Regions from separate parts of the Clostridium sp. CTA-17 genome, predicted to be linked through region 2. Evidence: riboswitches for the same ligand, from Rfam matches in the RefSeq annotation. Region 2 holds a riboswitch; each other region holds the start of a gene.
What was found. Region 2 has a riboswitch for cobalamin ahead of ACYUCG_RS06205 (ECF transporter S component). Riboswitches for the same ligand answer to the same signal wherever they lie in the genome.
Positions count from the first base shown of each region.

Region 1: linked by a shared signal. The riboswitch ahead of ACYUCG_RS04225 (sirohydrochlorin cobaltochelatase) and the one ahead of ACYUCG_RS06205 (ECF transporter S component) in region 2 are both predicted to bind cobalamin.
Region 3: linked by a shared signal. The riboswitch ahead of ACYUCG_RS03450 (ABC transporter substrate-binding protein) and the one ahead of ACYUCG_RS06205 (ECF transporter S component) in region 2 are both predicted to bind cobalamin.

Region 1 is NZ_BAAABF010000001.1:958,582-962,562, forward strand. It holds gene cbiD (cobalt-precorrin-5B (C(1))-methyltransferase CbiD) at 1-830, opposite strand, end outside; gene ACYUCG_RS04220 (precorrin-8X methylmutase) at 848-1,477, opposite strand; gene ACYUCG_RS04225 (sirohydrochlorin cobaltochelatase) at 1,477-2,319, opposite strand; cobalamin riboswitch at 2,442-2,619, opposite strand; gene ACYUCG_RS04230 (3D domain-containing protein) at 2,838-3,981, shown strand, end outside.
Region 2 is NZ_BAAABF010000002.1:400,061-404,041, forward strand. It holds gene ACYUCG_RS06190 (tRNA (cytidine(34)-2'-O)-methyltransferase) at 1-86, shown strand, start outside; gene ACYUCG_RS06195 (DegV family protein) at 101-940, shown strand; gene ACYUCG_RS06200 (BMP family lipoprotein) at 1,031-2,101, shown strand; cobalamin riboswitch at 2,157-2,329, shown strand; gene ACYUCG_RS06205 (ECF transporter S component) at 2,704-3,213, shown strand; gene ACYUCG_RS06210 (hypothetical protein) at 3,200-3,967, shown strand.
Region 3 is NZ_BAAABF010000001.1:793,764-797,744, forward strand. It holds gene cbiB (adenosylcobinamide-phosphate synthase CbiB) at 1-663, shown strand, start outside; gene cobD (threonine-phosphate decarboxylase CobD) at 660-1,724, shown strand; cobalamin riboswitch at 1,809-1,986, shown strand; gene ACYUCG_RS03450 (ABC transporter substrate-binding protein) at 2,297-3,214, shown strand; gene ACYUCG_RS03455 (FecCD family ABC transporter permease) at 3,201-3,981, shown strand, end outside.

The sequences.
Region 1 (3,981 bases), on a different contig from region 2:
ACATCTGAAACTCTACTATGTGTATTGAAACATCCAAAGGCAATCTTGCTTAACTTTCCTATATGACCTACTATTGTTAAATCCTTTATTCCTTGAGCTAAGGCACACTCTATAGAAAAACCTACATAATTAGATATAACAACTATATTATCCTTTTTGTATCCTCTTTCTCTTAAGAATCTTTCTCCCATATTTCCAAATACAAATACAAGGTCTTTATTGTTTACAGATTTTTGTCTTATTTCAATTCTAATAGATTCCTTTAAGGCCTCTTCTGACATTGGATAAACTATTCCCGTAGTACCAAGTATTGATATTCCATCAACTATACCTAATCTAGGGTTAAATGTTTTCTTAGCAATCTCTCTTCCTCTTGGAACAAAAATTGTTATTCTAACTCCCTTATCCTTAGGAAGTACACTTAAGACTTCTTTTTTTATCATTTCTCTAGGTACTGGATTTATGGCAGGTTGTCCTTTTTCTACAAAAAGACCCTCTTTAGTTACTACTCCAACGCCTTCTCCTCCACATAGTTCAAAGCCTTCTTCAATTTCTTCTGCCTTTGCAAATATTTCAAGACCTGAGGTAGCATCTATGTCATCTCCACCATCTTTTACTATGGAGCAAGAAATTGAATCTTTATTAGCCTGTATATCTTGTATTTCTAAATTAAGTTTTATATTTTTAGGAGTATCTATTTCTATAACACTTATGTCTTTTTTATTAAAAAGCATATAAGTGGCGGCTTTAGCAGCAGCTGCTGCACAAGACCCTGTAGTGTATCCACATCTAAGTTTCTTTCCACCACTTTCTATATACATATCAAACATTTAGATTACCTTCTTTATTACATATCTCTTTTATAATTCATATAAAGTAATGCATTTATTATAGCTGCTGCTACTGTACTTCCACCTTTTCTTCCCTTAACTCTTATATAAGGAATTCCAAGTTCATCTAAATCTTCTTTGCTCTCACTAGCCCCTACAAAACCAACTGGAACTGCTACTATAAGCTTTGGATTAGCTTTTCCTTCCTTAATAAGTTCTCTAAGTTTAAATAAGGCAGTTGGAGCATTTCCGAAAACAAATATATCTACATTTTCCTTTGCTGCAAGTTCAACTCCTGCCATTGATCTAGTTATTTCTTTTTCTTTAGCTAATTTAAATACCTCTTCTAATCCAACATAGCATTCAACTGATGCATTTAATTCTTTTAATGCTCTTTTGTTCATTCCTGATAAAGCCATTGTTGTATCAGTATATATTTTAGCTCCATTCTTTAGAGCAGAAACTCCTGCCTCTATAGCACCTTCACTTATTTCTATTAAATCTTGATATTCAAAATCCGCAGTAGTATGTATAACTCTTTTTACTATTTGTAATTCCTCTTCTGAAAAATTATGTTCATGCATTTCAGAACCTATAATTTCAAAACTTCTTTTTTCAATTCCCATAGGGCTTTTCATGTAATCCATTATTTCATTTCCCTTCTATGTTTCTTCTTTTTAGTTTCTCCAAGTCCTTTATATGTACCATTAATAACATCATTAATTCTATCTATGTATAAATTCCCAAACTCTTCGTATTCCCCTAATCCTTTTAAGACAACATTAGCCTTTATTCCTTCACTTTCAAATCTGCTCTTCCATGAATCTTCTTCACCTGAAGCCATATCATTTTTAGCATGATCTCCAGCTACAACCATTAAAGGAATTATTGTTATTTCTTTTATATCTTTCTTCTTAGCTTTCTTTAATACATTTGAGAAATTAGGATATCCCTCTACAGTTCCTACAAAAACATCTTCATAGTCCTTATCTATTAAAACAGATTGTAAACATCCATAAACAGCATTGGATGGATGAGCACTACCATGTCCAACAAATACACATGGAGAATTCTTTTCTATTAAATCTTTCATTGTATCTACGAAATATGAATAATCATCTGGACCTGATTCAAAACCTTCATAATGGAATATTGGTCTTCCTATCTCTATCCTTTTAAAACATGATTCATATTCCTTTACCATATGCTTTATATAATCAAACTCTTCTCCTGGAATAATATGAAGTGGTTGAACAATAACTTCCTCATATCCTTCCTCGGCTAAACTCTTTAAAGCATCTTCTGGAAATAATACTTCCATGTTATGTTTTTCTTTAAGTTTTTTTACTATCATATGTGATGTAAAACTTCTAAAAATATCATATTCTTTGAAACTTTCTTGTATTGAATCTTCTATTTTTTTTATAGAATTATTTAACGCATCTAAATGACTTGTTCCAAAACTTACTACTAATATAGCTTTTTTCATATTTCACCTCTAAAATTTTAAAATAAAAAGCATCTGTGCTACAAAGAACAGATGCTTACAAATCAAAGTAATTATTCCTCAAAATTATGAACAAATAAGTACTAATCTCTTCCCTCCGAAGCTTAGTTTACGATTCTTAGGCAGGTATCCTGACTTAAGGCTTATCCTCATTTCTCCCTTCCCAATTTATATAATCAGTGGTTAATAGAAACTTGTATCCTATCACAGTAGCGGGGGCTGTAGTGGACTTTAACCACTTTCCCTTTTAATTAAAATCAAACCTAAAAATATAAAATATTATTTTTTTTAATTATAATATATAATCTTAATTATTTCAATATAGGGTAAATTTCTTATTTTCTATATTTGTAGTATAATTAAGTTGTTAATTTTTTCTTACCATATTTTAAATGTTTAAAGGTTAAATTTGTGTTACATTTGACTTTTATGTTATAATTCAGTAATATATGATGAAATGCTCTTAAGTTGTGGACAGTTTAACTAAAGGAGTGTAGTTTATGCAAAAAAGAATTTTATCAGCGTTAATTGCTATGGCAATTAGTATTTCAGCTACTCATGTAGTTTTTGCTGATACAGTAAATGATAAGAAATCTACTATACAGGAGAACAAAGTAAAATATTCACAATTAGATAATGAAGTTATTTCACTTAACTCTCAAGTGTCAAAACTTAATAATGAAATCGAAGAATTAAATGCTAAGTTAGCAGATAATAAAGCTAAAATGAAAGATACAGAAGAAAGTTTAAAAGAAACAGAAAGTAAAGTAAGTACTTTAAAAACTGAAATAGATGAAAAACAATCTGTTTTAGGTAAAAGAATGCGTGCCATGTATAAAAGCAAGGATTCTATGAATCCAATAGTTTTTTTACTTAAATCTGAAGACTTATCAGATTTAATAACAAGATTAGACGCTTTAGCAAGAGTTGCAGCTTTAGATAAAAATCTTATAAAAAGTTTAGATGAGCAAAAAGATTCTCTTAATAGTGATATTAAAAAATTAGAGAGAGATCAAGCTGAACTTAAAGAATTGAAAGCTTCAACCGAGGAATCTCTTAAAACTTTAGATAGCAAAAAACTTGAGGAACAAAAGAAAATTGATGAATTAAACAGACAAAAAGAGGCTGTTTTAGAGGTAATTAAAGAAAATGAAATGTCTTTAATATCTCATTCAGTTTCAGTTATAAATTCATCTTCATCAATTAATGAACTTGAAAGTGCAGTTAGCACATTGAATCAATTAATACCACAACTTAATATTGATTCAGTTAGAGATGCAGCTAATAATTCTGTACAAGCTGCTAAAAATAAAATTGAATCATTAAAAGCTGAAGAAGCTAAGAAAGCAGAAGAAGCTGCTAAAAATAATGCTGCTAACTCTTCAAATAATACTAGCAGTAATAATAGTTCTAGCCAACCTAGTAGCGATGGCAAATATAAGAAAACACTTTCTATGGAAGCCACTGCATATAGCGGAGGAACATTAACAGCTATGGGCCTTAAACCTGTAAGAGACCCCGGTGGAATAAGTACAATAGCAGTTGACCCTAGTGTAATTCCATTAGGATCAAAAGTGTACATCCCTGGTTATGGTTATGCTATAGCATCAGATACAGGTGGAGTTATAAAAGGAAATATTATTG
Region 2 (3,981 bases):
CTACTAGAAGTTTGAATTTATCAAACACAGTAGCTATTATAGCTTATGAAGCTTTAAGACAAATTGGATTTCCAAACATGAAATAAGGGGGAAATATATTTTGGATAAAATAAAGATCATAACAGATAGTACCTGTGACTTATCTAAGGAGATTATAGAGAAGTATGACATAGACGTAATGCCTATGTTAATAAATTTTGGAGAAGAGAGCTATTTAGATGGAGTTGAAATAAAAGTAGACTCTATGATGGAAAGAATTGAAAGAGAAGATGCTCTTCCAACTACTGCTCAAATAGTTCCAACTAGATTTATAGAGAAATATAAAGGTTACTTAGAAGAAGGATACAAAGTTATATCTATACATATATCATCTAATATGAGTGGTACTTATCAATCAGCATGTTTAGCTAAGGCTGAATTAGAAAGTGATGATATAGTTGTAATAGATTCAAGAAATGTAACAGTTGGACTTGGATTAATTGTATTAAAAGCAGCTAGATTAATAGAAGCAGGAATAACTTTAGAGGATTTAGAAAAAGAAATTTTAGAATACAGGAATCATATTAAAAGTACTATAGCTTTTGAAAGTTTAGACAACTTAGTAAGAGGAGGAAGACTTTCAAAAGGAAAAGCTTTATTTGTTAATGCTTTAGGCATAAAGCTTATGCTTAATGTATTAGAGGGTGAAATGAATGTCCAAGGAAAAATAAGAGGAACTAAAAAGATGGTAAAGGCTATGATTGAGCAATTTGATTCAATCCCTAAAAAAGAAGGAGAGCCTATTATATTAGTTGAACTTGAAAATGAGGATATTTACTTACCTATAAAGGAATATTTAGAAAATAATAATATTGAATATTTAAAACTTCCTCTAGGATGTTCAGTAGCAATCCATTCTGGTCCTAAAGTTTGTGCATTATTTTATGTAGAAGAATATTAAAAGAAACTCCTAAGGGAGTTTCTTTTTTTTACATAAATTTTCTTACTTAAAGAAATAATAATTTTGACTAAAAAAATAGGAGGACTAAAAATGAAATTAAAAAAAACATTTAAAGCTTTGGCTTTGCTTTTAGGAATAACTTCAATAATTGCTGGGTGTGGTTCAAATAATTCATCAGCTTTAAAAAAAGTAGATGTTATAGAAAAACAAGTTTATAATTTTGCCTTAGTAAAAGATGACTTTTCTAATGAGGAAAATTATTTTACTGATTTAGCTGTAGATGGATTAGAGAGAATAAAAAAAGAATATGGTGCTAGAATAGAAGTTTTTGATACTAATTCATCAGAGGATTATGAGAAGAGGCTTAGAGAAGCAGCTCAAAATAATGACTTAACTTTTGCTTCAGCCTTTAAATTTTTAGAGAGTTTAAATAATGTAGCTAAAGATTATCCAGATAAAAATTTTGCTATAGTAGATACTGTATCAGATCTTCCAAATGTAAAATCCATAGATTTCAAGGATGAACAGGGTGCTTTTTTAATGGGAATAATAGCTGGTAATACTACTAAAACAAATAAGGTAGGTTTTATAGGGGCAATAAAGGAAGAATTAATAGAAACATTTTTATCAGGATTTATGGCTGGATTAAAGGTTTCAAATGAGGAAGCATATAAAAATATAAAAGAAGGAAATTTAGTTCAGTATGTTGGGAATTTTAATGATCAAAAGAAAGCAAGTGATATAGCTAAAAAAATGTATGATGAAGGAGCAGATATAATATTTGAATCAGCTGGAGAGGCAGGAGAAGGAGTTTTTAAGGCTGCTAAGGAAAAAGGAAAGTATGCTATTGGAGTGGATATTGATTGGGCAGCAAGATTCCCAGAATATGCTGATGTTATATTATCATCAATGATAAAGAATCTAGATGAAGCAGTATATACTACAGCCAAGGAAGTTATAAATAGTGATTTTAAAGCTGGACCAAAAAATAAGATGGAAATAGGGCTTAAGGATAATGGAATTGAGGTGGCTAAAACAACTAGTAATTTAGTTTCTAAAGAAATTTTAGATAAAGTAGAACAATATAAAGAAGCTATTATAAAGGGAGAATTTAATGTGCCAGAAACTTTAGATGAGGTTGAAAATTTTAATATTAAATAAAAATAATAATACATAGGTTGACAAAATGTATATAATTATGTAATTATAAAGTGAAAATAAAATAAGAGCATTAGGTGTTTATTGACTTAATAGGGAAAGTTAAAAACTGCAGCCCCCGCTACTGTTGATAAGGACGAGAACAAAGGACCACTGTGATAAATAGTCATGGAAAGGATTGTTTTAGGATGATTTATTAGCCAGGAGACCTGCCTAGTATGCTATTCTTATTGTTTCGGAGGGAAGCATTATATAAGTTTAAAAAGTATGTAAATTATTTTAACTGGTGGGGAGAGTTATCCTTACCAGTTTTTTATTTGAAAGAATATTTACAGAAAGAATATGTATAAGCTTTTCTAAGGGTTAATTAGAAATAAAAATTTCTAAATTAACATTTTATTTAACTCTATTTAATTAAGCATCAATTATTCTAAGGTTATACAAAGATATTAGATTTTAGTATAATTATGAAAAATTGAAATTATAATTTATGTTTTATTGGGTATGAAATTTTATTTAATATTAAAAGTATAACTTGCTAGTTAATAGGTGCCTTATAATTTAGAGAGAAGGAAAATAATATTAATTAGGAGGGTAAAATAATTATGAATTTTACTAAGGAAAAAAAGAGATTAGATGTTAAGAGTTTATGTTTTTCAGCTATACTTATAGCAATAAGTGTTATATTAGCTAACTTTCCTATATTCTCTAGTATAGCATTAGATTCTATGCCAGCTTTTGTTGGAGGAATAATAATATCACCTGTAGTTGGTGGGATAATAGGACTTTTAGCTCATTTATTTGTAGCTTTAAGAACAGGATTTCCTTTAAGTTTACCAGTACATATTTTAGTAGCATTAGAAATGTTTGTTGTTGTATACATAACATCAATAATATTTAATAGAGGAAAAGTTGTTTTAGCAGGAATTGTTGGTACTCTTTTAAATGGAATAGTATTTACTTTAATAACAGGAGTATTTATGTATTTTGTTTTAGGAGGAATGAATCCAATAGACTTTTTAAAACTTTTAGGATTACCACTTACTTTAGCAAGCTTAGTTAATATAGTTGTAGCATTTATAGTAAGTAAGGGACTAAAAAATGCAAATATATAAGTTTAGAGACTTAACTGTATTAGAAAATGAAAAAAATAAACTAGTAATAGCTTGCGATAGTTGTGGTGGAATTGGTGAAAATGAAGCAGATTTTGTAAAAGCCAGTAATGAGATTGTATCATATTTCTCAGCTAGAGTATGTCTTTTTGAGCTTTTAGCTTTTAGAGCAAAACCATTAGTAATAGTTAATAATTTGGGTATGTCTATGAATAATGGGGGAGAAAAAATAATACAAGGCATTAATAGAGCCATAAAAGAGTATAATGCTGAGAACTTTTTTGAAGAAAAATCTAATTTATCAGAGTGTGTAACAGGAAGCACAGAGGATAACTTTAAAACTCTTCAAACTTTTTTAGGATTAACCATAATAGGAGAAAAAGAAGAAACATTAAAGGTTAATTTTGAAAAGGGAGATTCCATTTGTTTATTAGGAATACCTAAAGTTGGACAAGAAGTTTTAGAGGATATAAATAATAATCTTGGAGAAATTGTTACTTTTAAAGATTTTAAGATTTTAATAGATGATAAGAGTGTTAAAGATATATTACCTATTGGATCAAAGGGGATTATTCACGAAATAAGTGAATTAGAAAAGAGTAATAAAATAAGGATAAACTTATCCTATGAAGGCGATTATTTAAGAAAATCAGCAGGACCTGCTACAGCTTTATTATTTATTTGCAAAAATAATTCTTTAGAAGATATAAAGAACAAAATAAAGACTTCTATAATGGAAATAGGAAATATTATTTAAATTAAATATAAAAA
Region 3 (3,981 bases), on a different contig from region 2:
GGGCTTAAAGTTGAAGGACTTAAAGTAATTAAGATTTTAAAAGAAGGAGATATTGTTAAGGCTAGAAAACAATTATCTTATATTGTAGGAAGAGATACTGAAAATCTAGATGAAGAAGCTATAGTTAGAGCTGTAGTGGAAACTGTAGCAGAAAATATGTCAGATGGCATTATAGCACCTTTATTTTTTGCAGGAATTGGGGGAGCACCTTTAGCTTTCTTATATAAAGCAGTAAACACATGTGATTCAATGTTTGGGTATAAAAATGACAAATATAAGGATTTTGGATTCTTCTCAGCTAAGCTTGATGATGTGTTTAATTATATTCCAGCTAGATTAACAGCCTATCTTATAGTAATTTCTTCTTTTATTTTAAGACTTAATTGCAAAAATAGTTTTAAAATATACAAAAGAGATAGATATAATCATTCAAGTCCTAATAGTGCTCATCCAGAAGCAGCTGTTGCAGGAGCTTTAGGAATAAGACTTGGAGGAGCAAATTACTATTTTGGAAAGCTTGTAGAAAAACCAACCATAGGAGATGCTAAAAAGAAAATAGAAATTTCGGATGTTTATAAGACTAATAATATATTAGGAATGGTTTCTTTTTTAGGAATGGTAGTAGCACTTGTTATTAGATATATTTTAGAGGTGATTGTATGAATTTAGGACATGGTGGTAATGTAGAAGAAATTAAGAGAGTTTATGGATTAGAAGAAAATGAAATTATTGATTTTTCAGCTAACATAAATCCTTTAGGAATCTCTGAAAAAGTAAAAGAGGCCATGATTAAAGGGATAAATTCTATAGAGAGATATCCAGATATAACTTACTATGAACTTAAAAAAGAAATTTCAGACTTTGAAAAAGTAGCTTTAGAAAATATAGTACTAGGAAATGGTGCAGCAGAGGTTATTTTTAATGTAGTAAGAGGAATAAAGCCTAAAAAGGCTCTTATAGTGGCACCAACATTTTCAGAATATGAGGATGCTTTAAATTCTGTAGAGTGTGAAGTTAACCATTATATATTAAAAGATAATTATTCAGTTGATACTGGATTTTTAGAAGAAATCAAAGAAGAATTAGATATTATATTTTTATGTAATCCTAATAATCCTACAGGTGCTTTAATAGAAAAAGATTTTTCATTAAAAGTATTAGAAAAAGCAAAAAAAATGAATGTCATAGTTGTTTTTGATGAATCCTTCTTAGACTTTGTTGAAGATAATGATAGATATTCTCTTATTAAAGAACTTAATAATTTCCAAAATTTAATTATAGTAAAATCTTTAACTAAATTATTTGCCTTTCCTGGAATAAGATTAGGATATGGATTAAGTTCTAATACTAATGTTATAGAAAAAATAAATTCAGTAGGAACTCCTTGGAGTGTAAATACAGTGGCAGACTATGCAGGAAGAGAAGCATTAAAAGATGTTGAGTATATTAAAAACAGCATAGCTTACATAAAAAAAGAAAATGAATTTTTATATAATGGGCTAGAAAAGTTTGAAGATATTACTATTTTTAAAGGTGCAGTAAATTTTATATTTTTTAAATTGAATAAAAATATAGATTTAAGAGAAGAATTAATTAGAAGAGGTATAATAATAAGAAGCTGTAGTAATTATATTGGCTTAGACCATAATTTCTATAGAGTGGCAGTTAGAACAAGGGAAGAAAACAAAAAGCTTTTAGAAGAGCTTTCAAAGGTTTTAAAGTAAGTTTTTTATTATTACTTTTATTATTAATAGCTTTTATGGTAAACTAAGATGTTTGACAATAGCAAAATATAATAATATAATCAAGTTGATTAACTAATAATTGGTGTGATTTTCACTTAATAGGGAATGAAGTTAAAGTCTTCAACTACCTCAGTAACCGTGAAGCAGACAAAATCTCAATATGTCACTGCATTTTTTGTGTGGGAAGACGAGATGGAGGAGGAAGCAAAGTCGGGATACCTGCCTTTTATTTAAGTACTATTATCTTCTGAGGGTAGGATAATAGGATGCGTAAGCTTTAAATATTCTTAACATACCTTCTTAAAATGGTATGTTTTTTTATTTTCTACGTATTAATCTAAGCCTCAAAGATTTTAATTGTTAAGTTTTATGAAAGATAAATTTGATTGATAATGATTTAAGCTTAATTTAAGAAAGTTCAGATTTACTTTTATAGATTGTAAGGGATGCTTAGCAATATTAAAAAATACATATTAAAATCATTAAATAAAATCAAATAGGAATCCTTCATATAACTTAAGAATTTATAAAGGTGAAAGTGGAGGAAGAATATGAGAAACTTAAAAAAATTAATTTCTTTAGTAATGATAACTATGATGGCATTACTTATGTTTACTGGATGTGGAAGTAAAACAGTAACAATGAAAGATATGGAAGGAACTGAATTTACAGTACCTAAAAAGATTGAAAGAATAGTATCAACAGCTCCATCTAATACAGAAATATTAATAGGTTTAGGTATAGGTGATAAAATAGTCGGTGTTGATAAATATTCAGCAGATGTAAAAGGATTAAATCCTGATATTCCTAAAATAGACTTTAGAAATCCAGATGCAGAGGCCATATTAGCTCTTAAGCCAGATATAATAATAGCTTCAGGTCATAATAGAGAAGGAAAAGAAGATCCATTTAAGGTTTTAAAAGATGCTAGAATACCTGTAGTTTATATTCCAACTAGTGAAAGTATGGATGGAATATATGAAGATATCAATTTCTTAGCTAAGTTAACTGGAACAGAAGCCGAAGGAAACAAAATGGTTGATTCAATGAAAAGCGAAGTAAATAAGATTAAAGCTATAGGTGAAACTATAAAAGATAAGAAGACTGTTTACTTTGAAATCGGGTCAGGGTCAAAGCTTTATAGTTTTGGAAATGATACTTTCTTAAATAGCTTACTAAATATAGTTGGCGCAGAAAATATATTTGCTAATGAAAAAGGTTGGATTTCTCCAAGTGAAGAAGCTGTCATAAAGGCAAATCCAGATGTGATTTTAACAAATGAAAGCTATATTGAAAATGCTACAGATTTAATTGCTAAACGTCCAGGATGGAATACAATAACTGCTGTTAAGGATAATCAAATATTCTTAGTAGACAATAATGCATCATCACGTGGAAGCCAATATGTGATAAATGCATTAAAACAAATGGCAAAGGATATTTATCCAGAACAATATGCAGGAATCTAAAAAGAAAAAACTACTAATATTACTATCAATTCCATTAGTATTATTAGTACTTTGTATTGGAACTTCCATTGGAAGTTCCAATATTAGTATATGGGATACTATTTCTATAGTTGGGAATAAAATTTTTGGTTTTTCCCTTAGAGCTAGTATAAAACCAGAGGACGTAGCAATTATTTGGGTAATTAGATTACCTAGAGTACTATTAGCTTTTGGAGTTGGAGCTTCCCTTGCAGTTAGTGGGGCTATAATTCAATCCATATTAAAAAATCCATTAGCATCACCATATACTTTAGGCGTTTCATCAGGAGCTTCCTTAGGTGTTGGAATGTACATAGTTCTTGGAATTTCAATACCTGTAATAGGAAATTTAGCTATGCCTATTATAGGATTTTTATGTGGTGTTTTAACGGTTTTTGCCGTTATTATCTTTTCCAATAAGGTTGATAGAGGACTTTCAAACAATACTGTAATTTTAGCAGGTATGGTATTATCACTTTTTACTAGTGCAATGTTAACTACTATAACAGCCTTATGTAGTGAAGATATAAAGGCAATTACTATGTGGCAAATGGGATCATTTGCTATGAAAAGTTGGTCATATGTTTTTGCTGGAATTCCATTTTTCATAATTGGAATTTTTATGGTTATAAGATATACAAGAGAAATGGATATCTTAAGTTTTGGAGAAGAAGGTGCAAAAGCAATAGGAGTTGAAACTAAAAAGGTTAAAAAGACACTACTTGTTTCAGTAGCTATTTTAACTGGAA